3 regions of the Chromobacterium sp. CCUG 30098 genome follow, and region 1 is predicted to be linked to each of the others. Evidence: predicted binding sites of a transcription regulator. Region 1 holds the regulator's gene; each other region holds the start of a gene.
The links. The regulator FNR, encoded in region 1, switches genes on or off when oxygen is low (the NO sensors DNR and NnrR bind a similar motif). The targets are predictions, from matches to a motif close to TTGATNNNNATCAA.
Positions count from the first base shown of each region.

Region 1 (10,340 bases):
GGACAATGTCGCCGCTTATTGCCTTGCGCACGGCATCGCCTTGAACATCGAGATCAAACCTTGCCCGGGACGGGAGGCGGACACCGGCGCGGCGGTGGCGGCGGAAGCCGCGCGGCTATGGGCCGGCGCCGCGCAGCCGCCCTTGCTGTCGTCTTTTTCCGACGAGGCGCTGCGCGCCGCGCGCGACGCCGCGCCACGTCTGCCGCGCGCCTGGCTGGTGGAGCAGGCGCCGGCGGACTGGGAGGCGCGTTTGCGCGAGCTGGCTTGTATTGCGCTGCACTGTGATCACCAGAGCTTGAGCGCTGAGCTGAGCGCCGAGATCAAGCGAGCCGGCTTTCAATTGCTGTGCTACACGGTGAACCGGCCGGCCGACGCCGAGCGCTTGCTGGCCTGGGGCGTGGACAGCGTCTGCACGGATCGCTTGGATTTGCTGCGGCCTATTTCAGATTGAAAGCCTTGAAGCTCCCGTCCGCCTTCATCGTCAGGATGGCGTGGTTCAGCCGTTGCATGGCGTCGTCGCTCAATTGAGGATGGCAGGCGAAATAGATGTCCGTCTCATTCACCACCAGGGCGACGCGCGGCGTCGCCATTTTCATTTTGTCGGCCATGCCCTGTATGCCCACATCCAGCGTGGCCAGCAAGTCGATGCGGCCCAACTGCAGTTTGCGCAGGCTGGTTTCCAAGTCCGCGCTTTCGTCCAGCGCCCAGCCCTGTTGTCTTAGCCGGCTGGCCACGGCGGTGCCGCGGACGGCGCCGATGTGGAATTGCCGGGCCTGCTCAGCCTTGCCGAAGCGGCGGGTCTCGTCTTGACGCGCCAGCAGCACCAGTCGCAGGCGGATGATGGGCTCGCTCCAGCGGAACAGCGCCTCGCGTTCGGGAAAGCGGGCGGCGGTCAGGCAGGTGTCCGGGGTGTGCCGGACCAGCAGCACCGCGCGGGCGATGGGGTAGGGCGCGAACTTGAACGGCAGGCCGGCGCGTTGCGACAGCGCGCGCATCAGGTCGATGGCGGCGCCGGAGACGCGTTGCTGATCGGCTGACACTTCGATGATGGGGGGCTGAGGGCTGACCAGTATGGTCAGCCCGGCCGCCGCGGCCGGCGCCGGGGCCAGCGCCGCGATCCCCAGCCACAGCAGGCGCCGCATCGCGGCCTAGACGCTGAAGCGGCCGGCGAGCTGGCCCAGCCGCTGCGACACCGACTGCAGTTCGCCGGCGGTCTGCGCGCTGGCTTCGACGGCGCTGGCGTTGGTTTCCGACATCCGCGCCACGCTCTCCACGTTTTGCGCCAGGGACTGGCTGGCGCTGCTCTGTTCCTTCAGCCCCTGAGTGATTTGATGGATGCTGTCCAGCACCTGGTCCACGCATTGGCGGATGGAGGCGATGCTGGCGCCGGCGTTGCGGGTGTTTTCCTGGCCTTGCATGATGGCGCTCATGCCGGTTTGCATATTGGCGATGGCCTGCTGCGAGGTGCGCTGGATGTCGGAGACGATGGTGCTGATCTCGGTGGTGGATTGCGCGGTGCGTTCCGCCAGCTTGCGCACCTCGTCGGCCACCACGGCGAAGCCGCGGCCTTGTTCGCCGGCGCGCGCGGCTTCAATGGCGGCGTTCAGCGCCAGCAGATTGGTTTGGTCGGCGACATCGCGGATCACATCGACGATGCTGGCGATGGACTCCGATTGCTGGCCCAGCGCGCCTATGGTTTCCGAGGCCGAGGACACGTCGCGCACGATGCTGTCCATGCTGGCGCTGGCGTCGTGGATGATGGCGTTGCCCTCGCTGGATTGGCTGACCGCGGCGCGCGAGAGTTGATTGGCTTGTTCCGATTGCTCGGCGCTGACCATCAGGCTGGTGCTCAACTGCTCGATCGCCGCCGCCATGCTGGCCGCCGCCTGAGTTTGCTTGGTGCTGCTGTGGGACACGTTCTGGGCGCTTTGCGCCATCTGGTCGGCGGCCGAATTGACTTCGCGCGAGGTGTCCAGCAACTGGGTCACGGTGTCGCGCAATTGGTCGCGCATCTGGCCGATGGAGGCGAGCAAGCTGCTACGGTCCTGTTCGCGCAACTGGATGCGGGTGCCCAGCTGGCCGGCGGCCAATTGCTCGACCACGCTTTGAACGTAGAAAGGCTCGCCGCCCAGTTGCAAGGTGATGGACAGATAGAGCTGGTGGAACAGGAAGCTGGCCAGCAGCATGGCGGCCAGGCCGATGCCGATGTAGAAATTGCGTTGGGCCTGCATCCGTTCGATGCGGGCTTGCAGCAGCGTGTCCAGATTGTTCAGCGTCACGTCGCCGAAGCGGGCGCCGATCTCGGCGTTTTTCGCCGCCATGCCGCTCACCGCCAAGGCCGCGCCGGTTTGGCCGGCGATGGCCTTGTCTATGGCCGCGCCCTGGCCTTGATGAAACGCGGCCAAGGCCTGGGATTCGGCGTTCAGCGCGGTCTTCAGCGCCGGATTGTAGGCCAGCGCCTTGGCCAGATCGCCATTCAAGCCGTCCAGCGCGCCGTTGATCAGCGGGCGCAGTTCCACCAGGCGGTCGCGTTCCGCCGGCGTCAGCGCCTGGCCGGCTTCCGGTTTGGCAGCCCAGGCCAGCGCTTCGCCGATATAGTTGCTCAGCGAGGGCAGCTTGGCGGTGGCGGCGTCCATCAGGTAATAGCTGTCGATGTCCGGGTCCAGCGTCAGATTGGAATTGTCGCTGGCGGCGCCGAGCAGGGCGTTGAGTTTGTCCGCTGTGCTGTCGAAGCTGGCGATCACTTGCGGCGGCGGCGCCGCACCTATCCGCGACAGCGTGCCTCGCGCGGCGCTGGCGGTTTTCCAGGCCTCGTCGGTTTGCAGGATGGCGCCGTATTGTTCATGGGCGCTTTGCAGCCGGTTCCAGCCTTGCTCCAACTGCGCCTGCGCCGCCGGCAGCGCCGCCTTGGCGGCGGCCTCGCCCTGCGCCGCTCGCACGGCCAGATCCTGAGCTTGTTCCAGCGCGCCCAGCAGGTGATGCAGCGGCTGGATGTAGGACACGCCGACTCTTTCTTTTTGCGAAAAGTCGATATTGTCCTGATTTGTTCGATACAGACCGTACACCATATAGAGTAAGGCGACGGCAAAGACCGCGCCGATCAGCGCAAAGCGGCTGGGGTAGCTCAAGCGCTGCATCAGCCTTACCACGGGCGTTGTCATGATTTCGCTCCTGACTGTGGCGGCGACGCCCGCAATGTGAACGTCTACCGCGCCAGTTCCAGAATAGGCAATTTTCACGGACTGCGATTGCCGCATGAAATGCGATGGCTGGGCTGAAGCGCCGCGTATCAGTTCATTGCGGGCGGGAGCATGAGCTTTGCCTTGTCTGGCGTATGAAGACAACCGGCCATAATGCTTAAGTCATCAAAAATGACTTTTGATTGTTTTGTGCTTGGATAAATAGGCCACTCTCTGGACGGGGTCAATGACAAAGGCGTGTCCGGGCGCGACGGAAAGCCGGCTGGCGCGGCTTTGGCCGATGGCGTCCGGCATTGCCAGCAATCACTCTATTTTGCTAAATTCGCCGGGTTTCGCATCAAAACAGTCTGACGAAGCGGTGTCCCGAAGCAGGCGGCCTGACGGCCGCGGGGAGCTGTCTCGTCAAGACCGCAACCCTCGAGCCCGGCGCCAAGATCGGGACGGGGTCAATCTTCCAGTCTGAAATCCTTCCGGCGCGCGTCGCCCATTTCCAGATTGCCACGCTCAGAGCTTTAAGAGGATCCATGGACTTGCTTCATTCGTTTATCAATGCCGCCAATGATGTGATTTGGGGCAAGATGCTGATCGGCCTGTTGCTGGCCGTCGGCTTGTATTTCTCGTTGCGTTCCGGCCTGTTGCAGCTGAGGCTGTTCGCGCGCGGCTGGCGCGAAATGATGGGCGGCCGCGGGGGCCATCGCAGCAAGGACGATATTTCGCCGTTCCAGGCTTTCGCCACCGGCCTCGCCAGCCGGGTGGGCACCGGCAATATCGCCGGCGTGGCCATCGCCATTGCCGCCGGCGGCCCCGGCGCGGTGTTCTGGATGTGGCTGACCGCCATGCTGGGCATGGCCAGCGCGTTCGCCGAATCGACTTTGGCGCAGCTGTTCAAGACCAATCACCATGACGACACCTTCCGCGGCGGCCCGGCCTACTACATCCAGAAAGGCCTGGGGCAACGCTGGCTCGGCGTGATCTTCGCCCTGTGTCTGATCCTGGCCTTCGGCCTGGTGTTCAACGCGGTGCAGGCCAACTCCATCGTGGCGGCCACCGAGGGCGCCTGGGGCTGGAACCGCTATATGGTGGGCATCGCCCTGGTGGTGATGACAGCCCCCATCATTTTTGGCGGCGTGCGCTCGGTGGCGCGGGTGGCCGAGTGGCTGGTGCCGGTGATGGCGGCCATTTATCTGCTGATGACCTTCTATGTCTTGGCGGCGCACGCGGCCGAGCTGCCGGGTTTGATCGTGTTGATCGTCAAGAGCGCCTTCGGTCTGGAGCAGGCGGCGGGCGGCTTCGCCGGCTATGCGGTGAGCCAGGCGATGATGCTGGGCATCAAGCGCGGCCTGTTCTCCAATGAGGCGGGCATGGGCTCCGCCCCCAACGCGGCGGCGACGGCGACTTCGCGTCACCCGGCGAGTCAGGGCGCGATCCAGATGTTCGGCGTCTTCATCGACACCATGGTGATCTGTACCGCCACCGCCGCCATCATTCTGCTGTCCGGCGTGTATGACCAGGGTTTGAGCGGCGTGGCGCTGACGCAGAAGGCGATCGAATCGCAGTTCGGCCCGATAGGCGCGTCCTTCTTGGCGGTGGCGATGTTCCTGTTCGCTTTTTCCACCATCATCGGCAATTACGCTTACGCCGAGGGCAATGTCGAATTCATCCGCAGCAATAAGGGGATCTTGCTGGCCTTCCGTCTGATTGTGCTGGCGATGGTGATGTTCGGCGCGGTGGCCAGCCTGCCGCTGGTGTGGGATATGGCCGACTTCGCCATGGGCCTGATGGCGCTGATCAATCTGGTGGCCATCGTGCTGCTGTCGCGTTATTTCTTCATCGTGCTGAAGGATTACGAGCGTCAGCTGAAGCGGGGCGAGTCCACCCCGGTGTTCAAGGTGGCGGATTACCCGGAACTGGCGGCCAAGGTGGAAAAAGACATCTGGTAAGCCTGCGTCCGGCTCCAACGATAAACAGCCCGCGTCATGACGCGGGCTGTTTTGTTGCTAGCCCCGTTCAAATGGTCTTGGAGTAGCGCGCCTGGGTGCGGCGCTCCCGCAGATGCCGGTCGAAGATCATCGCGATATTGCGGATCAGGAAGCGGCCCTTGGGCTCCACCATGATGAAGTCGCCGTCGAAGGACAGCAGGCCCAGTTGCTGGTATTCGCGGATCTGCGGCAGTTCTTCGGCGAAGTACTCGGCGAAGTTGATGCCGTGGATCTCTTCCAGCGCCTCCACCGACAGCGAGAAGCGACACATCAGGCCTTGGATGATGCTGCGGCGCAGGATGTCGTCATTGTCCAGCGTCAGCCCGCGCAACACCGGCAGATGGCCGCTGTCCAGCGCCGCGTAATAACTGTCCAGGTCCTTGGCGCTCTGGCTGTAACAGGGGCCGACCTTGCCGATGGAGGACACGCCAAGACCGATCATGTCGCAGTCCGCATGGGTGGAGTAGCCCTGGAAATTGCGTTGCAGCCGGCCCTGGCGCAGGGCGGAGGCCAGTTCGTCGTCCGGCTTGGCGAAGTGATCCATGCCGATGAAGACATAGCCGGCGTCGGCCAGGCGCTGCACCGAATCCTGCAGGATGTCCAGCTTGGTTTCCGGCGAGGGCAGATCGGCCTCGTTGATGCGCCGCTGCGGCATGAACACGGTGGGCAGGTGGGCGTAGTTGTACAGCGCCAGCCGGTCCGGCCCGATGGCGATCACCTTGTCCAGCGTGCGGCGCACCGATTCCCGGGTCTGCAGCGGCAGGCCGTAGATCAGATCGACGCTGACGGACTTGAAACCGGCGTCGCGCGCGGCCTGGATCACCTCCAGCGTTTCCTCTTCGGACTGCACCCGGTTCACCGCCTGCTGCACCGTCGGTTCAAAGTCCTGAATCCCGACGCTGATGCGGTTGAAGCCGAGTTCGGCCAGTTTGAAGATTGTCGCCGCGCTGACTTTGCGCGGGTCTATTTCTATGGAATACTCCCCCTCCTTCAAGAACTCGAAATGAGTCTTGAGCAAGGTCATCAATCGTTCCAGTTGCGCGTCGGACAAGAAAGTGGGGGTGCCGCCGCCGAAATGCAGCTGTATCACTTGCTCGCGGCGGCCCAGACAGGAGGCGATCATGCGGACCTCCTTCTCCAGGTAGTCCAGGTACAAGTCCGCTTTGCCGCTGTCCTTGGTGATGATCTTGTTGCAACCGCAGTAGTAGCAGATAGTGTTGCAAAAAGGTATATGAGCGTACAATGATAAAGGTTTCCGGTTGGCGCCGATGCTGCGCTGCCGTAGCCAGTGGATGTAGTCTCTTTCGGCAAAACCCGGCGTAAAGCGATCCGCTGTCGGGTATGACGTATATCTAGGACCTGTCCCGTCGAGGCGCTCAATCAGCGCGCGGTCGAATTCAAAATGGGCAGGAGAAAATGGGTGGGTGGTCTTCATGTCGTATTTGGATGGCAAAACCTCTGGTGGACTGGTAAATTTGCGGAAATCCTGCGAATTTCGCTTTGATAAGGGTCAAGCTTCATCGCAAGCTTGTACTAAACATGCCATGTCCGATCAGAACCATATCTCTTTGCATAACCTGAAGGTCTCCTGCTCCAACTGCAGCCTGAAGGAACTTTGTCTACCTGTGGGGCTTAACCGCGAGGAGCTGACCCAGCTCGACGCGGTGATCCGCCAAAGCCGCCGTTTGAAGCGCGGCGAGTACTTGTTCCGCAGCGGCGAAGGCTTCCGTTCGCTGTTCGCGGTGCGCACCGGCTTCTTCAAGACCAGCGTCGCCAGCCAGGACGGCCGCGAGCAGGTCACCGGCTTCCATATGTCCGGCGAACTGATGGGCCTGGACGGCATTTCCGCCAATGTGCACGGCTGCGACGCCATCGCGCTGGAGGACAGCGAGGTGTGCGAGCTGCCGTTCAGCCGCATGGAGAGCCTGGGCCGCGAAATTCCCACCCTGCAGCACCATTTCTACCGTCTGATGAGCCGCGAGATCGTTCGCGATCAGAATGTAATGTTGTTATTGGGCAACATGAAGGCGGAAGAGCGCCTGGCCGCCTTCCTGCTCAATCTGTCGCAGCGTCTGTCCACCCGCGGCTTCGCCGCCAACGACTTCATCCTGCGCATGAGCCGCGAGGAAATCGGCAGCTTCCTCGGCCTGAAGCTGGAAACCGTCAGCCGCACGCTGTCCAAGTTCCAGCAGCAAGGCTGGATCACCGTCGATCACAAGCACATCCAACTGGTGATGGTGGACGAATTGAAGGCGCTGATTTCCGGCTGCGCTCACGCCAACGGACATTGATTCCGCCGCGCGGGCGGACAGATGGAAAACGCAAGGCAAGCCCTCGGGCTTGCCTTTTTTCATGGGGCCGGCGCGCAGTCCGCGATTTGCAGCAGCAGCCGCGACAGCGGCGCCTCCTGAGGCCAGCCCGGCGGCACGGCGAAGCCGCGGGCCACTTCATGCCAGTCGCCGTCGGGGCCGGGCTGCAGTTCGGCCAGCAGCTGCGGCGCCTCGGCCTGTTCCAGGCGCGCGCGTAGTTCCGCCGCGTCGGCGGTGTGTTCCCGCGAGCGGCGCGCCGGCGCCAGCCAACTGAGCCTGGGCAGCCAGGCCCAGCGCGAATCCGCGTTCAGCGCCGGCCAGTCGCCGCGCAGCGGCCAGTATTGCCCGTACAGCGGCTGGGCGCCGGGCGGCGCTTCCGGCGCGGTGTCGCGGGCGTGGAACAGCCAGCCGCTGAGCCGAGCGCCGACCGCGCAGCCCTCAAAGCCTGCCGGCAGCGTCGCTTGCGCAGCCGGGTGGCGGGACAGGCGCAGCTGGGTTTGCAGTTTATGGGCTTTCAGCGCCCAGGCGTCGCGTAGGCTGGGGCCGGTCAAGGTGTCCGCGCTGCGGCCCAGTTGCAGATAGAACTTGCTGGCGGCTTCCAGATGCAGCGGTTGGCCGTCTAGGCGCAGCAAGAAGTCGAACTCGCCGACGGTGCGGCCGTCCGGCGCGCGCACCGGCAGATTGCTGGCCACCAGTTCGATGTGCGGCGCCAGCCGGAACCAGAAGGACAGCAGCCGTTCCGCGTAATGGCCCAGACGGCGGGTGGGCTGGCGCGCCAGCCAGTGCTGAAGTTCGGCAGGATCGGCGTCCAGCGTTTGCAGCAAGGCCGGGCCGTCGGCCCCCAGCAGCCGCTGCGGCGGGATGTCCGCGCCGCTGCGCCAGGGCGAGGGCGCGGAGAGCAGAAAAGCCAGATCGCGCACCGCCGGGTGCGCGTAGGGCAGGGTGAACGGCGGCTTATTCGCCATCCTGTCCGGGCGCGTCGCGGCGGACTTCGCCGTCGGCGGCGCGCTGCACCTGTTTGAGGAAGCCGCGCAGGATGTCGATTTCCTCGCGCAGCAGGCCGGCGCGGTTGAACAGGGTGCGCATCCGGCGCATCATCCGTTCGCTGTTGCGGCGGCGGAAATAGCCTATCTTGTCCATGGTCTGTTCCAGGTGGCCGCAGAAGCCCTCCACCTCGCCCAGCGCCGCCGCGTCGCTGTCTGCGCGCAGATAGTCGACGTCCACGCCGGTGTGGCTGAACAGTTCGTAAGTCATCACCTGCACCGCCATCGCCAGATTCAGCGAGAAGTAGTCCGGGTTGCCGGGGATGGTGACCAGGCGGTTGCATTGTTCGACTTCTTCAATGGACAGGCCGAAGGTCTCGTTGCCGAACACCAGGGCCACCTGTTCGCCGGCGCGGGCGCGCGCCACCAGTTCCGGCGTGGTCTGGCGCGGGGTGGACAGCGGGGTGGTCAGCTCGCGACGGCGGCTGGTCAGCGCGCAGGCGATGGTGACGTCTTGCAAGGCCTCGGCCAGGCTGGACACCACGGTGGCCTGCTCCAGAAGATCCACCGCGCCGGAGGCCAGCGTATTGGCCTCGTCGCTGGGAAACACTTTGGGTTCAACCAGATACAGCCGGCTCAGGCCCATGGTTTTCATCGCCCGGGCGGCGGAGCCGATATTGCCCGGATGGTTGGGGCGGGCCAACACGATGCGAATGTTTTTCAGAAAATCAGGTACTTGGGGTTTATTCATCAGCAGTTTCACATTAAAATAGCCGGCTTATCGAAAAGCCCGCGCGCCGTTTTGCGCGCAAGGCCAGCGTTTGCCGGATTGGGCAGGCGTGCGGCCTTGCCCGATTGCGCCGGGTTTTTCTTGTTCCTTAACCCAGATTGTTACTAGCAGACGTCGCGTCATGTGGCGGACGTCTGTCATGGTTGAAAGTGTAGAGGCCGTCAATGCATCCGATGCTCAATGTCGCGGTGAAAGCCGCTCGCCGCGCCGGCAGTGTCATCCAGCGCGCGTCGCTGAATCTCGACGCGGTGCGCGTAGAGCGCAAGAAACACAATGACTTCGTGACCGAAGTGGACCGCGCCGCGGAAGAGTCCATCATCGCTTCCATTCTGGAAGCTTATCCCAAGCACGCGATTCTAGCAGAAGAGTCCGGCGCGAAAGGCATCGGTTCGTCGGAATACGAGTGGATCATCGATCCGATCGACGGCACTACCAACTTCCTGCGCGGCCACCCGCAGTACGCGATCTCCATCGCGCTGGCGCACAAGGGCCAGGTGCAGCAAGCCGTGGTCTTCGACCCCAACCGCAACGATCTGTTCACCGCCTCGCGCGGCGTCGGCGCCTTCCTCAACGATCGCCGCATCCGCGTGTCCAAACGCTTCATGATGAATGAATGCGTGATCGCCACCGGCTTCCCGGTGTCCGACCAAAGTTATATCGACCAATACCTGGGCATGCTCAAGGATGTGCTGGCCAAGACCGCCGGCGTACGCCGCGAAGGCGCGGCCTCGCTGGACCTGTGCAATGTCGCTTGCGGCCGCGTGGAAGGTTTCTGGGAGCTGAACCTCAAGCCTTGGGACATCGCCGCGGGCAGCCTGATCGTGCAGGAAGCGGGCGGCATCGTCACCGATTTGTCCGGCGAACAAGGCTGGCTGGAGTCCGGCGACATCGTCGCCGCCAACCCGAAAGTGCTGGCGCAGCTGCTGCATACGCTGGCGCCGCATATCGGCAAGTAAGCGCTGCCGGTTTGGGCCCCTTGGGGTTTGAGCGGCTAACGCGTCACGGCGTCCTCGGGGGCGCCGTTTTTGTTTGGAGCGTGATATGAAACAGTTTTTGGGTTCGGTCGCCCTGGTGGTGAC
Region 1 covers NZ_JAUCGS010000001.1:1,196,906-1,207,245, forward strand. The annotation lists gene ugpQ (glycerophosphodiester phosphodiesterase) at 1-451, shown strand, start outside; gene QUG03_RS05605 (substrate-binding periplasmic protein) at 438-1,142, opposite strand; gene QUG03_RS05610 (methyl-accepting chemotaxis protein) at 1,149-3,161, opposite strand; gene QUG03_RS05615 (alanine/glycine:cation symporter family protein) at 3,725-5,140, shown strand; gene hemN (oxygen-independent coproporphyrinogen III oxidase) at 5,208-6,614, opposite strand; gene fnr (fumarate/nitrate reduction transcriptional regulator Fnr) at 6,724-7,470, shown strand; gene QUG03_RS05630 (DUF1853 family protein) at 7,530-8,453, opposite strand; gene QUG03_RS05635 (RNA methyltransferase) at 8,443-9,222, opposite strand; gene QUG03_RS05640 (inositol monophosphatase family protein) at 9,426-10,217, shown strand; gene QUG03_RS05645 (VOC family protein) at 10,303-10,340, shown strand, end outside.

Region 2 (10,340 bases), on a different contig from region 1:
GATTGCGTATTCCACCCGATTTCCAATCTTTACGTGCCGGATGTGCGTCCGGTGTGGCGCGAGTGCTTCAGGGTGCTGCGTCCGGGTGGCCGCCTGCTCAGCAGCTTTTTCAATCCGGCGGCCTTCATCGGCGACCGCGATCCGGAATACGCGCGCCAGGGCCTGATCCGGCCGCGCTATCCGGCGCCGTATTCCGATCTGCGGGATCTGGCGCCTGAGGCTTTGGCGGCCAAGCGGGCCGGCGGCGAGGCGCTGGTCTTCGGCCACAGCCTGGCGGAGCAGATAGGCGGCCAGCTGGAGGCCGGTTTCTTGCTGGCGGGGTTTCACGAGGAGATGCAGCCGACGCCGCGCTTTGTCATCGACGGCTATCTGCCGGCCTTCATCGCCACCTGGGCGTGCAAGCCGGGGGCCGGCGGCTTGCCGTCATAGCGGCCGAGCCGGCCGGCCGCGTCAGCGGGCGGGATGCAGCCGGCTGTTCAGATAGCGTTCGCCGCGCCGACGCAGCGGAGACGGCGCCAGCTTCAGCCATTGGTTGAAGTGCAGGCCCAGCAAGGTGTTGTTGCCGGCTTTTTCCTGCAGGGCGATGGCCAGGTTGTCGTAGACCGGGTCTTCGTCGTGGAGGTCGTCGGCGCCGGCTTGGCAGAAGCTGTCGGCGTCCGCGCTCCAGCGGCAGTCCGCGCCCAGGCGCAGGCCGTAGCCGCGGGGCAGGCCGGAGGCGAGCAGGCGCGCGTACTGGCGCTCGAAGCCGTCGGGGTCGAACAGATAGCTGTCGCAGTGCAGCCAGCGGCCGTCCAGCCGCGCTTGCACCAGGCCGTGGAACAGGTGTTCCGGCAGGCAGAGGTAGATCGGGGCCGGCACCGCGTGGCGCAGCACGCGCTTGTCCAGCCGCACGAAGCGCAGCCGCGCCGGAATGCCGGCGGTGGTCAGCAGCGCGCGCAGCAGGTCGCCCTGGGCGTTGCAATGGCCGCGGCCCAGCGCCAGCGTGCGTTCCGGCGTGACGGTTTCAAACTGGCTGGTGAAGCCGAAGCGCACGCGGTCGCGCACGAAGTCGTGCAGCGCGCGGCAGTAGTCGCGGTCGTTGTCCGGGGAGGCGTCGCTTTGCACCTGGCGCAGGACTTGGCTCAGGCTCAGCCCGGCGCAGGACGCTGGGCGGACGGGGTCGGGCTGGGGGCTTGGGTGCATGGAATGCTCTGGCGGCAAGTGTTAAGCATATTGAATATTCTGAGCCGGGGATTGTCAATGCACAGTTTGATGACGGTGGGGCGGAAAAGCCGCCGGTCCGGAACAGGGGCCGGCGGCGAGCGGTCCGCGCCTTAAGAAGTGGTTCAAAGTCCGCAGCGCATTGTGAAGCGTTGCACGGCGAGTACCACTTCGAAACGCGCGTCTACCGTGTGCGCGCTCCGCTTTCTCAGCGGTTTTCGCCTTGTCTCAGCCTGGCTTGCGAAACGGTGAACACGCTCTAAGCGCCGATCAAACGTGCAGCAGCAGGAAGCGCCGCTCCCACGGGCTGATCACGTCGAAGTATTCGCGGTACTCGGCTTCCTTGATCGCGCTATAGGTGCGGATGAAGTGTTCGCCGAAGAGATTGGTCAGCGGTTCGCACTTGAGCAGCATGTCGATGGCGTCGTCCAGGTGGCGGGGCAACTGGTGCGGTTGCTCGTAGGCGCTGCCGCTTAGCGGTTCGGACGGCATCAGGCCCTGTTTCATGCCCAGATAACCGCAGGCCAGGCTGGCGGCGATGGCCAGATAGGGGTTGACGTCCACGCCGGCCAGGCGGTTTTCCACTCGCCGCGCCTGCGGGTCCGAGTGCGGCACGCGCAGGCCGCAGGTGCGGTTGTCGTAGCCCCAGGACAGATTGATCGGCGCCGAGGTGTAGCGGCTCAGCCGGCGGTAGGAATTCACATAGGGCGCGAAAAAGGGCATCGCCGGCGGCAGATAGTTTTGCAGGCCGCCGATGAAATGGAAGAATTTCTGCGAGGGCTGGCCGTCCTTCAGGCTGAAGATGTTCTTGCCGCTCTCCCTGTCCACCACGCTCTGATGCAAGTGCATGGCGCTGCCGGGCTGGCCCTGCATCGGTTTGGCCATGAAGGTGGCGTACATATTGTTGCGGATCGCCACTTCGCGCACGGTGCGTTTGAACAGGAAGACCTGGTCCGCCAGCGCCAGCGGGTCGCCGTGGTCCAGATTGATTTCCATCTGGGCGGTGCCCATTTCGTGGATCAGGGTGTCCAGCGCCAGGCCCTGGGCTTCGCACCAGTCGTACATCACGTCGAAGATGCCGTCGTATTCGTTGACGGCGTCGATGGAGAAGCTCTGCATGCCGGCTTCGGTGCGTTTGGTGCGGCCAACCGGCGGGCGCAGCGGGATGTCTTCGTCCGGCTGGATTTCCACCAGGTAGAACTCCATTTCCGGCGCCACCACGGCCTTGAGGCCTTCGTCTTCGTACAGCTTGAGGATGCGCTTTAGCACATTGCGCGGCGCCAAGTCCACCGGGCGACCGTCGAAAAAGGCGCAGTCGTGGATGATCTGGGCGGTGGGCTCCAGGTTCCACGGCACCGGACGCAGGGTGCTGGCGTCGGGAATCAGCCGCATGTCGGGATCGGCGAGGGAGGTGAAGTCCTGGTCCGGGTAGTCCCCGGTCACGGTCATGGACAGCACGGCTTCAGGCAGGCGCAGGCCTTCGGCCGGATTGTATTTATGGCGCGGCACGATCTTGCCGCGGGCGAGCCCAGTCATGTCCGGGATCAGGCATTCCACTTCGGTGATGCGATTGTCGTCCAGCCATTTGTTGATTTGTTCTGCGTTATTCATAAAGCCTCTGTTGTCATGTGTGCGCGCCCGAGCTGCTGTCGCGCTGGGCGTCGTGCCTCAGCGTATGCGGCCGCTGCGCTTGTACTAAAAATAATCTACGGTCCAGTGTGCGGCAGCCGGGGCTGCGCGGGCAGGCGGGACGGGGCTGGAATCGGGCCCAATGATGGATCGGCAATCCGGGTGCTCCTCTCAGATTTGGTAATAAGGCACAATGCCGCTTTGAAAGCATTGATCGTTTTTGGTTCGAAATGTTCAATATTTTGAACGAATGCATGCTAGTCCCGGCGCGTGGACATTCGCAATGATTATTGATTGGATGCTGGTCAGTTGTTGGTTTGCGGCAACAGGGAAATCTGCCCAGGGGACTGTTAAGACCTCTTTATGAGTATTAGAATTAGACGATATGGAAAACGATACCGAACAGATCACTCCCGCTTCAGATTCCAAGCCGCCAGCGTCTAAACCGCGCCGTCGTTGGCTGCGCTGGCTGGCGGTTCCCATCGTCTTGCTGGCCCTGCTGTGGGGCTTCCTGGGCTGGCTGGCGCCGGGCATGATCAGCGACGCCGCGGCCAAGTGGGCAAAGAGCATAGGCCGCACGCTGAGCATGGGCGAGGTGAGGATCACGCCTTGGGACATGTCGCTGGAGGTCAGGGATCTCAAGCTGAGCGAGGGCGACGGCCGGCCGCTGTTCGCGGTGAAGCGGGCGTATCTGAACCTGGATCCGTCCATGCTCTTGATCGGCCGCTGGCAGGCGCAGGAGTTTTCCCTGGAAGAGCCGCGGCTGGCCCTGGCGCGCAACCGCGCCGGGCAGTGGAACTGGGCCAGCTTCGTCGCCGACGCCGCCGGCCCGGCCAAGCCCGAAGGGGGCTCGGACAAGCTGCCGCGGCTGATGATCAAGGCCTTGAACATCCGCAAGGGCCAGGCGCAGTTGTCCGATCAACTGGGCGGCGACGAGCGCTTCACCCTGGTGCCGTTGAATCTGTCGCTGCTGGACCTGTCCACGCTGCCGGAAAACGGCAGTTATACGATGCAGGCGGCCATGACCGACGGCACCCGCTTCAACTGGAAGGGCAGCATCAATCTGCAACCGCTGAAGTCGGACGGCGAGGCGCAGATGGCGGAGTTGCCGCTGGCCTCGGTCTGGCCCTATGTGCAGCCGCATTTCAACACCGCCGCGCCGGAAGGGCGGCTGTCCGTGTCCGCGCGCTACCATTTTGAAATGTCCGGCAAGACGCCGGAGCTGACGGTGTCGCCGTTCCGCGCCAGCCTGCTGCGCTTCGCGCTGAAGGCGCCGGGCGGCCGCAGCGAACTGACGATTCCGGAAGTCCGCGTCGAAGGCGGCGCGCTGGATCTGGCGCGTTCAATGCTGAAAGTGCAGTCCATCGAACTGGACCAGGGTCTGGCGATGGCCGGGCGCGACCGCGACGGAACGGTGGACTGGCAGAAGGCGATTCCGGCCGCGCCGGCCGCCGCCAAGCCGCAGCCGGCGGCCGCGCCGCTGCCGTGGCTGGTGAACATCGAGGCGATCAAGCTGCGCAATTGGCGCGTGAGCTACGCGGATCAGGGTTTCCGCCAGCCCTTGGCGCTGGAGGCCAAACTGCCTTTGCTGTCCGGCCGTTTCTCCTTGTCGCCGGACAACGGCTTCGCGCTGACCGGCCTGCTGGCGCGGCTGGACGAGCTGAAGCTGGGCGCGCAGGGTGCGGCGCCGGTCTTGAGCCTGGCCAGCGCCGAGTTGGCGTCCAGCCAGCTGTCGCAAAAAGGCCGTCGCATCGAGCCGGGCAAGCTGAGCTTGAGCGGACTGGACGCGCAGGTGGAGCGCGACCGCGCCGGCCAGATCAATCTGGCCCGCTTGTTCGAGCCGGCCGGCGGTTCCAAACCGGCCGCCGCCCCGGCGCGCGCGCAAGGCGAGGCCGCGCCGGCCTGGAAGTTCGATTACCCGGAAATGGCTTTGCAGGACAGCCAGCTGCGCTGGACCGACCGCAGCCTGTCCAAGCCGGCCAGCATGACGCTGTCCGGCCTGGGCGGCACGGTGGAGGTGGACGACGGCCGGCAATTAGCGCTGGATCTGGCCGGCGGGCTCAACGGCGGCAAGCTGGCGGTCAAAGCCGATATCGACGCCGCGGCCGGCGCGCTCAAGGGCAGGCTGCGCGCCGACGGGGTGCAGCTGGCGCCGCTGGCGCCGTACGCCTTGAGCGGAACCTCGTTGCGTTTCGGCGGCGGCGCGTTGTCCGCGGATCTGAATCTGGATGTCGGCGCGCGCGGCTGGCGCGTCGGCGGCTCCGCCGGCGTGGCGCGGCTGGCGGTGTACGAGCCGGGCGAGAAGCTGCCCTTGCTGGGGTGGCGCGATCTGCAAGTGCGCGGCCTCAGCGCTCAGGGCATGCCACTGAAAGCGACGATCAACGATGTGCGGCTGCAAGGGCCGGCGGCGCGGCTGGTGCTGGACGAAAAGCGCGAGCTCAATTTGACCCGGCTGTTCGCCGGCCAGGGCGGCAAGCCGGCGACCCCGGCGCCGGCGGCCAAGGCGGCGCCGCTGCCCTTGGTGGAGGTCCGGTCCATCCATGTGCAGGGCGGGCGGGTGCAGTTCGCCGACCACGGCATGAAGCCTGACTTCGCGTCCGACATGCATAATCTGCGCGGCTCCATCCAGAACCTGTCCACCCGCGCCAAGCAGCGCGGCAACATCACGCTGGACGGCGACGTGGACCAGTTCGGCGACGTCAAGGTGCGCGGCGCGCTGTCGCCGCTGGCGCCCACGGACAACACCGACATCACCCTGGCCTTCCGCAATATCTCCATGGGCACCTTGAACCCGTATTCGATGAACTTCGCCGGCTGGCAGGTCAAGGACGGACGCTTGTCGGTGGATCTGCGCTATCTGCTGGAGCAGCGCCAGCTCAAGGGCGAGAACCGGGTGGTGATCGATTCTCTGCAACTGGGCGACGAGCTGCCGGACAGCGAATACAAGGGCCCGCGGCTGCCGCTGCGGCTGGCGGTGGCCATTCTGGAGGACAGCGACAAGCGCATCGACCTGGACTTGCCGGTGGCCGGCAGCCTGGACGATCCGCAGTTCAGCTATGGCAAGATCATCTGGAAAGCCATCGTCAACGTGGTGACCAAGGTGGTGACCGCGCCGTTCCGCGCGCTGGGCGCCTTGCTGGGCGGCGAGGGCTTCGACGATATCCGCTTCGTGGCCGGCGAGGCCAATGTGACGCCGCCGGAGCGGGAGAAGCTGGTCAAGGTGGCCGGGCTGATGGTCAAGCGGCCCAAGCTGATGCTGTCCATCAGCGGCGGTTACAACGCCGACGCGGACCGCAAGGAAATGGCGCGCGCGCAAACCGATCTGGCGATCTTCGCCGCCGCCGGCCATCAGCTGGGCGCCGGCGAGCCGCTGCCGCTGCCGGACATGCAGGACGAGGAAATCCTGTCCGCGGTCAAATCGATGTACGGCAAGCAGATCGGCCGCTTCAAGCTGCTGGGCCACACGCTGAAGCCGGGCGGGCCGTCCGGCGCGGCCCTGGGCAAGCTGCTGCGGGACGAGTTGATCGCCGCGCAGAGCATCACCGACGCCAGCCTGCAGCAACTGGCCAAGCAACGCGCCGCCAACGCGCGCGCGGCCATGCTCAAGACCGATCCGGCCTTGCAGGAGCGCATCCAGCTGGGCGAGCCGGTCAAGGTCTCCGCCGGCCGCGACGGGGTGCCGCTGGAGGTGAAGCTGAAGACGCCGTGAGGCGGCGGCCGCGCGTCGTGTTTTTACCCATGACAAGCGGGAAAAGCGGCGGCGGCGTGGAATAGCGCTTGATATGTGTCAACGAACGGCGTAACTACATATAGTGTAATACGCCGTTTTTCTTTTCCAGATATTGCGTATCGGACGTGTTGAAACCTTTTGCGGCCCACACGGTCCATTGCATGCTGGAAGGGGGCCGCCCTGGCCGCCGCAGGCCGCAATTCAAGAGGAACCGGGAACCATGAAGCAGGAAAACATCGCCGCCATGACCGAGCAGGACATCTCCCGCGAGGTGCTGTTGGAAAAATACGCCAAGAACGGCGAACACAGCGTGAGCGAAGTGCGCCTGCGCGTGGCCAAGGCGCTGGCGGCGCTGGAAAGCGAGCCGGCTCGTTTCGAGCCGTTGTTCTATCAGGCGCTGGAAAACGGCTTCATTCCCGGCGGCCGCATCAATTCCGCCGCCGGCACCGATCTGCGCGCCACCTTGATCAATTGCTTCGTGCAGCCGGTGGGCGATTCGGTGTCCGAAACCGAAAACGGCAAGGTGGGCATTTACGAGGCCTTGCTGCAGGCGGCGGAAACCATGCGCCGCGGCGGCGGCGTCGGCTACAACTTCTCGCGCATCCGTCCCAAGGGCGCGCGGGTCAAGGGCACCAATAGCCGCGCGTCCGGCCCGGTGTCCTATATGCGGGTGTTCGACCGCAGTTGCGAAACGGTGGAGTCCGCCGGCGCGCGCCGCGGCGCGCAGATGGGGGTGCTGGACATTTCCCACCCGGACGTGGAGGACTTCATCCACGCCAAGGACCAGGGCGATCTGCGCAATTTCAATATCTCGGTGGGCGTCTCCGACGACTTCATGCGCGCGGTGGAGGCGGACGCCGCCTGGGAGCTGACCCACGCGGTGGAGCCGTCGTCCAACGCTTTCCCCGACAGTTATCAGCGCGCGGACGGCCTGTGGGTCTACCGCGCGGTGCCGGCGCGCGAGCTGTGGCGGCAGATCATGGCCTCCACCTACGACCACGCGGAGCCGGGCGTGCTGTTCATGACCCGCATCAATCAGGACAACAATCTGTCCTATTGCGAGGTGATCGAGTCCACCAACCCCTGCGGCGAGCAGCCGCTGCCGGATTACGGCTGCTGCGACCTGGGCTCCATCAATCTGTGCCGCCACGTGCGTCAGCCCTTTGGCGACAAGCCCAGCTTCGACTTCAAGAGCTTCGAGAAAGTGGTGCGCATGTCGGTGCGCATGCTGGACAATGTGCTGGACCTGACGGTGTGGCCGCTGGAAGAACAGCAGCGCGAGGCGCAGGCCAAGCGCCGCGTCGGTCTGGGCTTCACCGGCCTGGGCGACGCGCTGATCATGCTGAAAATACGCTATGACAGCGAGGAGGGCCGCCGCTTCGCCAGCCGCATTTCCGAGGCGATGCGCGACGCCGCCTACGACGCCTCGGTGGATCTCGCCATCGAGAAGGGCGGTTTCCCGCTGTTCGACGCCGACGCCTACCTGGCCGCGCCGCATTGCGCCAGCCGGCTGCCGGAGGCGATCAAGGCGCGCATCCGCAAGCACGGCATCCGCAACTCGCACCTGTTGTCCATCGCGCCCACCGGCACCATTTCGCTGGCCTTCGCCGACAACGCCTCCAACGGCATCGAGCCGCCGTTCTCCTGGTTCTACACCCGCAAGAAGCGCATGGCCGACGGCAGCCAGCAGGAATACCTGGTGGAAGACCACGCCTACCGCGTTTACCGGATGCAGGGCGGCGACACCAACGCCTTGCCGGACTACTTCGTTTCCGCGCTGGAAATGAGCGCGCTGGACCATATGCGCATGGTGGCGGCGGTGGCGCCCTATATCGACACCGCCATTTCCAAGACGGTGAACGTGCCCGGCGATTACCCCTTCGACGATTTCGAAAGCCTCTACCTGGAAGCCTGGCGCGCCGGCCTGAAGGGCATCACCACCTACCGGCCCAATAATGTGCTGGGTTCGGTGTTGTCGGTGGAGCCGGCCAAGCCCAGCGCCGCCACGCCGCAGGACCTGTCCGGCAGCGGCGACGGCGACCCGGACCGCCGCGTGGTGCTCAACACCGCGCCGACGCCGGCGCTGTCCAGCCTGAAATGGCCGAACCGGCCCAAGCTGAAGGAAGGCAACCCGTCGTGGACCTTCATGGTGGAAGGCGACGCCGGCGATTTCGCCGTGGTGGTCGGCCATGTGGAGAACGGCCGGGTGTCGCCGTTCGAATGCTGGGTCAACGCCACGGAAGAACAGCGCGGCCTGGGCGCGGTGGCCAAGACTCTGTCCATGGACATGCGCTGCCGCGATCACGGTTGGCTGGCGGCCAAGCTGGACGCGCTGTCGCACACCAACGGCGACAAGCGCTATGTGTTCGATCTGGGCGAGCGCACCGTCTACGCCACCTCGGCTTCGGCGGCCCTGGGCAAGGTGGTGCGCCACCGCGTCGAACAACTAGGGGCGTTGCCGGCGGATCAAAACGAGCCGACGCCGGTGATGGACGCGCTGTTCGCGCGCAAGGAGCCCAAATCCGGCACCGACGGCACCATGAGCTGGTCGGTGGACGTCAGCAACCCGCAAACCGGCGACGACTTCGTGCTCTTCATCAAGGAACTGGTGCTGCCCAACGGCCAGCGCCGGCCGTATTCGATGTGGCTGGCCGGCGCCTACCCGCGCGAGCTGGACGGCCTGTGCAAAATGCTGAGCCTGGACATGCGGGTGATAGATCCGGCCTGGATCGGCCTCAAGCTGCGCAAGCTGCTGAGCTACGCCGAGCCGCAGGGCGATTTCTTCGCCCGCATCCCCGGCGTGGAAAAATCGCAGAGCTGGCCGTCCACCGTCGCCTATCTGGCGCAGCTGATCATCCACCGCTACGCGATGCTGGGCGTGCTGACCGAGGAAGGCGTGCCGCTGGAGGAGATGGGGGTGATGGTGCCGGAGCAGAGCGATCTGTTCAGCCCGGAAGCCAGCGCCGCCTTGAAACAGGTGCCGGGCAAACCCTGCCCGGAATGCGGCAACCACGCGCTGATCAAGAAAGACGGCTGCGAGTTCTGCACCGCCTGCGGCCATGTCGGCGCTTGCGGTTGAGCTTTAAACGGGTCGACTAAATGCAATGGCCCCGGCGTTTGCCGGGGCCATTGTCGTTTGGGGCAAGCGTCAATACAGCCCGTGTTGAACCGCCTTGCTGCGGCACTGCACATAGGGCAGGCCGTTGGGTTTGCCCGGGAAGGGATAGCTTTCCTCCACCTTGCTCAACATTGCCGCGCTGCTGCTCTTGCGCTGGGCCTTCTTGATCGCGCTCTTGATGGCGGCGGCGTCGCCGTCCACGAATAGCGCCAGGAAACCGCCGTCCACTTCGGACAGCTGCACGGAGCGGATAGGCAGGCCGCCGTAGTCATAACCTCCCGGCAAGGCCAGCTCGTGTTCCCATACCTGATTGGGCGTGGTGCCGGCGGCGGCGGCCAGCAGTTTGGCGACGCCGTTTTCGCTGAGGTTGAGATTGTGGCAGCTCAGCTGCGCCGCCAAGGCCTTGTTCTTGCCGCCGCCGGCCTGGGCGCCGCCGGCCGCTTTGCTCAGACGATAAACGCCGTCGAAGGGCACGTCGCCGAAGGCGCTGGCGCACCGCTCCACCTGTACTTGCACCGCGGAGGCCTGGGGCAGGACGTTCATCGTGCAGATGCCTTCGCTATAGCGCCACTGTCCGCCGTTGGCCTGCAACTGTCCGCTGCCGGAGCCGGAGCGCAGTTGGCCGGGTTTGCCTTTTTGCATGACTTCCAGTTCGAACTTGCC
Region 2 covers NZ_JAUCGS010000017.1:31,826-42,165, forward strand. The annotation lists gene QUG03_RS22490 (class I SAM-dependent methyltransferase) at 1-429, shown strand, start outside; gene QUG03_RS22495 (transglutaminase-like domain-containing protein) at 451-1,182, opposite strand; gene QUG03_RS22500 (glutamine synthetase family protein) at 1,471-2,811, opposite strand; gene QUG03_RS22505 (DUF748 domain-containing protein) at 3,215-6,538, shown strand; gene QUG03_RS22510 (adenosylcobalamin-dependent ribonucleoside-diphosphate reductase) at 6,780-9,638, shown strand; gene QUG03_RS22515 (hypothetical protein) at 9,708-10,340, opposite strand, start outside.
Region 2: QUG03_RS22510 (adenosylcobalamin-dependent ribonucleoside-diphosphate reductase) is a predicted target of FNR. The motif match lies at 6,607-6,620, and genes of this name have one in related genera.

Region 3 (10,340 bases), on a different contig from region 1:
CGCCTGCGTGCAATGCGGCAAATGCGAAGCCGCCTGTCCGGCCTTCGCCGCCGGCCAGCCGCTCAATCCCAAGCGTCTGATCCAGGACCTGGTGGCGTCCATGGGCGGCGGCGGTCCGGCCTACGCCGGCAGCCCGCATCCGGGCCGGCCGGCGGCCGCGGCCGCGAGCGCGGACCGGGACATCGTCGGCGGCGCGTTGGCGGCGGACACCTTGTGGTCCTGCACCACCTGCCGCGCCTGCGTGGAAAACTGCCCGATGCTGATCGAGCACGTCGACGCGGTGATCGATCTGCGCCGGCACCTGACCCTGACGCGGGGCGAACTGCCGGGCAAGGGCGCGGCGGCGCTGGCCAATCTGCGCCATACCGACACCGTCGGCGGCCATCCGCTGCGCGCCCGCTACCACTGGGCGGCGGACCTGGACCTGCCGCTGCTGCGGGAGGACGAGTCCGTCGATTGGCTGTTGCTGGCGGGCGAGGGCGCTTTCGACATGCGTTATCAGCGCGCCTTGCGCGCCTTGCTGACCGTGCTCAAGGCCGCCGGCCTGCGCGTGGCGGCGCTGGGCGAAGCCGAGCGCGACTGCGGCGACCTGGCGCGCCGCCTGGGCGACGAGGCGGGGTTTCAGCGGCTGGCGCTGGCCAATATCGCCACGCTGGGCCGCTATTGCTTCACCCGCATCGTCACGCCGGACCCGCATGTTTTTCATTGCCTGGCCAATGAGTACCCGGCGCTGGGCGGACATTACGAAGTCTGGCATCACAGCCGGCTGCTGGACCAACTGCTGGAGACGCGGGCGATCCGCGTGCGCTCCCGCGACTCGGCGGAGCCGCTGAGCTATCACGACCCCTGTTATCTGGGCCGCTACAACGAGGGCTACGGCGCGCCGCGCCGCGTGCTGGCCGGCATCGGCATCCAGGTGGTGGAGATGAGCCGCTCCGGCCGCGACGCTCGCTGCTGCGGCTGGGGCGGCGGGGCGGCCTTTACCGACGTGCCCGGGCCGCGCCGGATTCCGGACATGCGCATGGACGACGTCCGCGCCGCCGGTGCCGGCCGCGTCGCGGTGGCTTGCCCCAACTGCACCGCGATGCTGGAAGGCGTCAGCGGCGCGCGGGCGGAGGTGGTGGAGTTGGCGGAACTGGTGGCGGAGCGTCTGGAGACCGGCCCGGAGGCCGGGCAAGAGCGGGGCGATGCGCGGCGCGCGGCGGCGCAAGGCCGGCTGGCGAAGGAGGAGGCATGACGATGAAGCAGACCGCGCCGCGGGTGGACCCGCGCCGGCCCTGGGTGCGTTCGCCGGGCGGGCTCAAGCGCATCGTGCTGGGCGAGGACGGCGGCCTGCGCGACGCGCCGCCGGCGAGCGCGGCCAGGCTCAAGCCGCTGCGCAGCGCCGGACCGTTCGATGGACGGCTGTTGGTGGTGGCGCACGCCGAGCGCGGTCAGCTGGACGAGGCGGCGCGCGAGGTCATCGCCGCCGCCGCCCTGCTGGCCGGTCCGCGCGAGGAGGTGCTGGCGGTCTTGTTCGGCATGGAAGGCTGCGCCGACGCCGAACTGGCGGAACTGGCCTTGGACCGCGTCTTGACGCCGGCCGATCCGGGCTTTGCGCCGGAAGCCAAGCTGGCCTTGTTGCGGCGGCTGTGGCGGCGGGAGCAACCGAGCCATGTGCTGTTCGCCGACCGCGGCGAGGACGCCGATCTGGGCCGGCGCTTCGCCTGCCGCGAGCGCCTGTCGGTGCTGACCGACGTGGTGGAAATCGCCGCCGACGGCGTGCGCCGCCGCCGGCCGGGAGCGGGCTTCAGCGTGCACCCGCGCGCCCAGGCGCTCTTGCTCGCGCGCGGCGTGGCCGACGTCCGCCTGCCCTTCGTCGGGCGCGGGCTGCGGCAGGCTTGCGCGCCAGAGGCGGCGGAGGAGCGGGTGCGGGACCTGGGCGGCGTCGCCAGCCCGGCCTCGCAACTGGCGCTGGAAGAAGCGGACCTGATCCTGGCCGCCGGCAACGGGGTCAGCGACGTGCCGGCCTTCCTGCGGCTGGCGGAATCCATGGGCGCGGCGGTGGGCGCCTCGCGGGTGGCGGTGGACGATGGGCGTTTCCGCCGCGACCAGCAAGTGGGCGCCACCGGCCGCAGCGTGCAGGCCAGCGCCTATCTGGCGCTGGGCATTTCCGGCGCGGTGCAGCACCTGCAAGGCATCAAGGCCTGCCGCCATGTGATCGCGGTCAATCTGGACGCGGCCGCGCCCATGGTCAAGCGCGCGGACCTGAGCGTGATCGACGACTGCCAGTCCTTCATTCAGGCCTTGCAGGCCTTGCTGGAGCTTGAGAACAAGGAGATCGGACCATGAGCGAGACAGCGCTTTCCGCCGGAACGGCGGCGAAAACGGCGGTGCTGGTGGCCCCGGCGCCGCATCCGGTCAGCGGGCGGCCCTGCGCCGGCCCGGGCGATCTGGCGGCGCTGGCGCTGGCGCGCCGGCTGGGCCGAGCCTTCGTCGTCTTGCACGCCGGGGACGCGGACAAGGAGGCGCTGGCCGACTACCTGGCTCAGGGCGCGGCGGCCATCGCCGTGTTGCAGCCGCCGGCGGACAGCGACCCGACGCCGGCGCTGATCGCCGCGCTGGGCGATTTCGAACTGATTCTGTGCGGAGAACGCTCCGGCGGCGGCGAGGCGTCGGCGCTGCTGCCCTATCTATTGGCCGAAGGCCTGGACCGTCCGCTCTTGCCCGGCGTGCTGTCCTTGACGGAGGAGGGCGGAGAATGGCGGGCGCTGCAAGGCCTGGCCAGGGGGCGGCGGCGACGGCTGGCGGCCCAGGCGCCGCTGCTGGCCAGCGTCAAGCCGGACGGCGCGGAGCCACGCTGGTCCTGGGCCGGCTTGCAACGCGGCGTGGTGACGCGCCGCGCGGCGGCGGGGGAGCCCGTGCCCGCGCCCAGGCTGGAGCCGGCGCGGCGCGCGCGGGCGCTGGCGGCGCAGCGCGGCAGCGGCCTGGAGCGCCTGCTGGGGGCGATTGCCGGCGACGATGCGACTGCCGGGGGGCGCGTCGTAAAACAGGGGGATTCCGTCGAGAAAGCGCAAGCGGTGCTGGATTACCTGCGTCAACATCGGCTCGTCGATTTTTGAGCCGCCCGCCATCAAAGGAGCGAGACATGTCCCACAGCGTCATTCCCTTCCCGGCAGCGACGACGGCCCCGCTGCGCGAACTGCTGGCCCGCCGCCGTCCCGGCCACAGTCTGGAAGCGCCGTTCTACCGCTCGCCGCTGGTGTTCGAGGCCGATCTCGAATACATCTTCCGCCGCCACTGGATCTATGTCGGCGTCAGCGCGGAAATACCCGAACCGGGCGACTACCTGACCGTGGAGCTGGGGCGCGATCCCATCCTGATCCTGCGCGACGACGACATGGTCATACGCTCTTTTCACAATGTCTGCCGCCACCGCGGCTCGCGGCTGTGCGCCGAGCGTCAGGGCTCGGTGGGCAATCTGGTCTGCCCCTACCATCAATGGACTTACGACCTGTCCGGCCGGCTGATCTTCGCCGACCACATGGCGGACGGCTTCGACCCCTCGCATCACAGCCTCAAGCCGGTGGCGCTGAAAAACCTGGAAGGGCTGCTGTTCATCTGCCTGGCCGAGCGGCCGCCGGAGGACATCGACGAGATGATGGCGCGGATGGCGCCCTATATCGCGCCGCACCGCATCGATGATTGCAAGGTGGCGGCCCAGGTGGACATCGTCGAGGCGGGCAACTGGAAGCTGACCATGGAGAACAACCGCGAGTGCTATCACTGCACCGCCAACCATCCGGAGCTGACCGTTTCGCTGTACGCCTACAGCTACGGCTTCGCGCCCCGGGCCGAGCAGGCCTCCGGGCTGGCCGATTACCAGCGCGTCGTCGCCGAGCACCACGCGCGCTGGGAGGCCGGCGGTTTGCCCTCGGCGGAGATCGAGCGCCTGTCCGAAGTGTCCGGCTTCCGCGCGATGCGCATGCCGCTGGACCGCAAGGGCCAGTCCCAGACCGTGGACACCGGCGCGGCCTGTCGCAAGCTGCTGGGCGATCTGCGCGACCCGGCGTCCGGCGGCCTGTCGTTCTGGACCCAGCCCAACTCCTGGCACCATTTCATGGCCGACCACATCGTCACCTTCACCGCCTTGCCGCTGTCGGCGGAAAGCACGCTGGTGCGCACCACCTGGCTGGTGCGCAAGGACGCGGAGGAGGGCGTGGACTACGAGGTGGACAACCTCACCCGGGTATGGAAAGCCACCAATCAGCAGGACCGCCGGCTGGTGGAGGAGTCGCAGCGCGGCATCAACGGCTCCGCCTATCGGCCCGGTCCTTATTCGCCCTACACCGAGGCCTTGGTGGAGAAATTCACCCACTGGTACGCGCAGCGGCTGGGCGACGGCCTGGAGCGGGAACGGCGCGACCATGAATAGCGCACCGCCGGCCAGCCCATTGGATGATCTCCCGTCAGCCGCCGACCTGCCGCTGTGGCGGGCCGGCGAGGACAGCCTGCTCGTCTGCGTTCAGGCGCGGGAGGAAACCCACGATGTCAAAACCTTCGTGTTCCGCGCCGAGCCGCCGCGCCGCTTCCCTTATCTGCCCGGCCAGTTCATCACGCTGGAACTGGACATCGACGGCGCCGCGGTCAACCGCTGCTACACGCTGTCGTCCACGCCCACCCGGCCGGACCGGGTGTCCATCACCGTCAAGCGCATTCCCGGCGGCGTCGTTTCCTCTTGGCTGCACGAGCATCTGCGCCCGGAAATGGCGCTGCGGGTCTTGGGGCCGGCCGGCGAGTTCAGCTATGCGCGCCACGCCGCTTCGCCCTATCTCTTTCTGTCCGCCGGCAGCGGCATCACCCCGCTGATGTCGATGACCCGGGCGCTGACCGATCTGGCCTCCGGCGCCGACATCCTGTTCGTGCACAGCGCGCGCTCGCCGCGCGACATCGTGTTTCGCAAGGAATTGAGCCTGCTGGCCAGCATCCACCCCACTTTCAGCCAGGCGGTGATTTGCGAACACCGGGCGGGAGAGCCGGATTGGGCCGGCCTGATCGGCCGGCTGGACCGGACGCTGATCGAGCGCATGGCGCCGGATCTGCACGCGCGCCAGGTGTTTTGCTGCGGCCCCGCGCCCTATATGGCCGCGGTGCGCGAGCTGCTGCGCCAGTGCGGTTTCGACATGAGCCGCTATCACGAGGAAAGCTTCAATTTCGCCGAACTCAGCGCGGCGCCGCCGGACGAGGCGGTGCGGGCGCCGCAGCCCGGCGTCGAGGGCCGCGGCTTCAATGTGCGCTTCGCCAAAACGGGGGACGATTTATCGGTGGCGCCGGGGCAGACGGTGCTGGCGGCGGCGCTGGCCAAGGGCATGCGCCTGCCGGCCTCCTGCACCCGCGGCGTGTGCGGCAGTTGCAAGAGCCGTCTGCTGGAAGGTCGGGTGGACATGCGGCACCAGGGCGGCATCCGGCCGCGCGAAGTGGAGCAGGGTTATTTCCTGCCTTGCTGCAGCCTGCCCTTGAGCGATCTGGTGGTGGATCGCTGAGCGCCTGTCCAAAGTCTCGCGAGCCAGGGCGAAACAAGGCGGAAACGAGCGAAAAAGCGGCATGTACAAGCGGCATTGCGCGTTTTGAGCGGGTACTCACCGTACAACGCTTCACGAAGCGCAGCCGTCTTTGACAGCTTCCGCGCGCGCGTCCGTCGCCTCCCCGTCCTTCACGCCTGTCCGGCCGCGGCCGGCGTTTTTGTTTTTGCCGCCGGCGGCGGATTGCGGTTTTTTTACGACACAGGCCGGCCGGGCCGGAGACGAAAGCCGGCGCTGGATTTGGCGGCCAGGCCTATGCCGGCCGGTTTTGCGCGCGGATGTCGGATTTGGACGGCTTGTTGTCGGAATACCCTTACTTGGCCCAGCCCTTCCTTCCTATCTTGAACCTTGATTTACATTAAACATTCTTCGAATTGTCAGCGGCCGCGCCGAAGGGAGCCGGGATGCAAACGATCAAGGTCGAGGTCAGAAACCTCCACAAGGTGTTCGGCGGCAAGCCGGCGGAAGTGATGCCCTTGCTGCGGGCCGGCGAGAGCAAGGACGAAGTGTTTCGGCGCACCGGGGCGGTGGTGGGCGTCAACGACGTGTCGTTCTCGGTGCGCGCCGGCGAAATCTTCGTGCTGATGGGCCTGTCCGGCTCCGGCAAATCCACGCTGATCCGCCTGATCAACCGCTTGCTGGAGCCCAGCGCCGGCCAGATCCTGCTGGACGGCCAGGACCTGACCCGGCTGTCGCCCAGGCAATTGGTGGCCTTGCGCCGCCGCGACATGAGCATGGTGTTCCAGAGTTTCGCGCTGATGCCGCACCGCACGGTGCTGGACAACGCCGCCTTCGGCCTGGAAGTGGCCGGCCTCGGGCGCAAGGCCCGCGAGGCGCGGGCGCGGGAAGTGCTGGAGCAAGTGGGGCTGGCCGCCTTCGCCGGCAAGTACCCGCATCAGCTCTCCGGCGGCATGCAGCAGCGGGTGGGCCTGGTGCGCGCGCTGGCGGTCAATCCCTCGCTGATGCTGATGGACGAGGCCTTCTCGGCGCTGGACCCGCTCAAGCGCGCCGAGCTGCAGGACTTGCTGCTGCAATTGCAGCGCGAGCAGCGCCGCACCATCGTCTTCGTCTCCCATGATCTGGAAGAGGCGCTGCGCATCGGCAGCCGCATCGCCATCATGGAGGGCGGCCGGCTGGTGCAGGTGGGCAGCCCGCGCGAAATCATCGAATGCCCGGCCGACGACTATGTGCGCAACTTCTTCAAGAGCGTGGACACCTCGCGCTATCTGCAGGCCAAGGATCTGATCGAAGCCGCGCCGCCGCCGCGCGCGACGGCCGCTCCGCACGTGGAGCCGTCCTGTAGCCTGTCCGATGTGCTGTTGCGGCTCCAGGGGCAGGCCGAACCGCTGCAGGTGCGCGACGACGACGGCCGCTGCCTGGGCGTGATCACCCCCAGCAGCGTGCTCAACAAGCTGTCCCAGCACCGCCCTAGCGCGGCCGCCCACCACTGAACCCCAACGGGCGTCGCCGGCGCGGGGGCGTGTGGCTCTCGCCGTCCTGAGCGCGTCCGGCGAGACGAGGAGCACGCCGCATGGCCGACACCAGTCCCCAGTCCCCGCTGCCGATAGGCAGCTGGGTCAACCAGATCATCCATTTTCTGCTGGAAAACAACGCCGGCGCCTTCGACGCCGTCGGCGGCGGCATCGACTGGTTCGCCACCCAGGTGGAGGCCTTGTTGCAGGGCGTGCCGCCATGGGCGCTGGCCGGCGTGTTCGCCGGCGTCGGCCTGTGGCGGCTGGGCTGGAAGTTCGCCGTCTTCGTCTGCGCGGCGCTGGGCTTGATCTGGGCCACCGGCTTCTGGAGCCAGACCGTCGCCACGCTGGCGCTGACCCTGTCCGCCACCTGCGTCAGCCTGATGCTGGGGGTGCCGCTGGGCATCTGCTGCGCGCGCTGGCGCTGGGTCAACGCCCTGGTCCGGCCGGCGCTGGACTTCATGCAGACCATGCCGGCTTTCGTTTATCTGATTCCCGCGGCAATGTTCTTCGGACTGGGGCGGGTGCCGGGCATCCTGGCCACGGTGGTGTTCGCGGTGCCGCCGGCGGTGCGCTTGACCAATCTGGGCATCCGCCAGGTGAACCGGGAGCTGGTGGAGGCGGGCAACGCCTTTGGCTGCACCTCTTGGCAATTGCTGTTCAAGGTGCAGCTGCCCATCGCGCTGCCGTCCATCATGGCCGGGGTCAATCAGACCATCATGATGGCGCTGTCCATGGTGATCATCGCCTCCATGGTGGGGGCCGGCGGCCTGGGCAACGATGTCCTGGCCAGCATACAGCGGCTGGACGTCGGCCTCGGTTTCGAGAGCGGGCTGGCGGTGGTGCTGCTGGCCATCATCCTGGACCGGATCACCGAAAGCTTCGGTCGCGCGCCGAAAGCGGGCGCCGCGGCCGACGGCTGAGGATGAAACAGGAGGAAACCAGGGACGAAACAATACCTGCGCAACGGTTTTCAAGGCCGGCTGCGAACCGCTTCGGAGCAGAACAACAATCCTCGCAACGCACACATTGGAGGTCGTGATGGGACCGCAACAGATCGCCTCGTTGTCGCATATCGCCTTTTTGCTGCTGGACCGGTTTTCAATGATCGCGTTCTCCAACGCGGTGGAGCCGTTGCGCATGGCCAACTACCTGTCGCGCAAGAAGCTGTACCGCTGGAGTCTGCTGTCGGCGGATGGCGAGCCGGTCAGCGCCAGCAACGGCCTGAGCTTGTCGCCGATCTCCGCGCCGGGCCCTCCGCAACAGTACGACATGCTCATCGTCTGCGGCGGCTGCCAGGTGCGCGAGGCGGCCACCGACAAGGTGCAGGCGCTGATCCGCCGCTTCGCCGCCCAGGGCGTGCCGCTGGGATCGATCTGTACCGGCACCTTCGCGCTGGCCCGGGCCGGGGTGCTGAACGGCTACCGCTGCGCCATCCATTGGGAAAACCTGCTGTCCATCAGCGAGGAATTCCCCCGCACCCGCTTCACCTCGGACCTGTTTGTGCTGGACCGGGACCGCTTCACCTGTAGCGGCGGCACCGCGCCACTGGATTTCATGTGCCATCTGATCCGCCACAAGGGCGGCAAGAGCCTGGCGGCCGACGTCTCGGTGCAATTCATCGTGGACCGGCTGCGCGACGACGGCGACCGCCAGCACATCCCGCTGCTGGCGCGCATCGGCACCGGGCACGAGGCCTTGCTGGACGCCGCCTTGTCGATGGAGAGCAATATCGAGAACCCTCGCTCGCTGGAACATCTGGCGGCGGAGCTGGGCGTGTCGCTGCGCCATCTGGAGCGCTTGTTCAAGCGCTATCTGAGCACCACGCCGGCGCAATACTATTTGGATCTCCGCCTGCGCCGGGCGCGTGAGCTGCTGCTGCAAACCAATATGAGCGTGATGGAAGTCACCGTGGCCTGCGGTTTTCTGTCCTCCTCGCATTTTTCCAAGTCCTACCGCGGGCTGTTCGGCTACCCGCCCAGCCGCGAGCGGCAACAATACCTGGTGGCGGCCGGGGCCATCGCCTGAATGCCTGTTCAAGGCCGGCCGCGCCTTGTCTCGTTCCGGCTCGCGAGACCTTGAACGGGTGCTGGAAACCTAATGGGCGGCGCGGCAGCGGCCGCCGGGCGGACTCTCGCCATCATCGCTGCCCGGGAGGAAGGGATGAATCGATTCAAAGCAATGTCCGCGGCGCTGCTGCTGGCCATCGCCGGCAGCGCGGCGGCACGGGAGCCGGCCGCCTGCCGCAATGTGCGTTTCGCCGATGTCGGCTGGACCGACATCGCGGCCACCACCGGCATGGCCAGCGTGGTGTTGGAGGCGCTGGGCTACCGCCCCAGCGTGACCATGGCCTCGGTGCCCATCGCCTTCTCCGGGCTCAAGAGCCGGCAGATCGACGTGTTCCTCGGGTATTGGAGCCCGTCGATGACGCCGCTGATCGAACCCTATCTGAAAGCGGGCCAGATCAAGGTGCTGGCCGAGCCCAATCTGAGCGGGGCCAAGTACACGCTGGCGGTGCCGGACTACGTGGCCGCCGCCGGCCTGCGGGATTTCAAGGACATCGCCCGTTTCAAGGCGCAGCTGGACGGCAAGATCTACGGCATCGAAGCCGGCAACGACGGCAACCGCCTGATCGACGACATGATCCGCAAGCGACAGTACGGCTTGGGCGGCTTCAAGCTGGTGGAGTCCAGCGAGGCCGGCATGCTGGCCGAACTGGAACGCGCCGAGCGGAGGAAGAAATGGATGGTGTTCCTGGCCTGGGAGCCGCACCCGATGAACGTCAGGCACAAGCTGCGCTATCTGTCCGGCGGCGACGCGGTGTTCGGCCCCAACTTCGGCGCGGCCAGGGTCTTCACCGCGCTGCCGCCGGATTACGAAGCGCGTTGCGCCAATGTCGGCCGCTTGCTGCGCAATCTGCGCTTCAGCACCGATATGGAAAACCGGGTGATGGGGCCGATCATGGACAAGATCAGGCCGGAGGTGGCGGCGCGGGAGTATTTGAAAAAGAACCCGGCGGTGCTGACGAGCTGGCTGGCGGGAGTGGACACCTTCGACGGCCGGCCTGGGCTGAGCGTCGTCGGCCAGGCGCTGGCGCGCTGAGAACCTGTTTACGATCGTGGCGCGTTTGATCGCAAAGGGGTCGCTTTGACTCAAGGCCGGCGTCGCTTTCTTTCCTAGCATCGGGAGCTGATGTCGCCGGTATCCGCCGGCGCGGCAGCGAGGAGACGATGATGACAGGCAATCGCGGAGTGGTGTACCTGGCGCCGGGCCAGGTGGAAGTGCGTTCCATACCCTTTCCGGAACT
Region 3 covers NZ_JAUCGS010000012.1:39,790-50,129, reverse strand. The annotation lists gene QUG03_RS20915 (DUF3483 domain-containing protein) at 1-1,237, shown strand, start outside; gene QUG03_RS20910 (electron transfer flavoprotein subunit alpha/FixB family protein) at 1,234-2,331, shown strand; gene QUG03_RS20905 (electron transfer flavoprotein subunit beta) at 2,328-3,101, shown strand; gene QUG03_RS20900 (aromatic ring-hydroxylating oxygenase subunit alpha) at 3,128-4,414, shown strand; gene QUG03_RS20895 (FAD-binding oxidoreductase) at 4,407-5,522, shown strand; gene QUG03_RS20890 (quaternary amine ABC transporter ATP-binding protein) at 5,966-7,012, shown strand; gene QUG03_RS20885 (ABC transporter permease) at 7,093-7,956, shown strand; gene QUG03_RS20880 (GlxA family transcriptional regulator) at 8,075-9,061, shown strand; gene QUG03_RS20875 (choline ABC transporter substrate-binding protein) at 9,197-10,135, shown strand; gene fdhA (formaldehyde dehydrogenase, glutathione-independent) at 10,267-10,340, shown strand, end outside.
Region 3: QUG03_RS20890 (quaternary amine ABC transporter ATP-binding protein) is a predicted target of FNR. The motif match lies at 5,910-5,923, and genes of this name have one in related genera.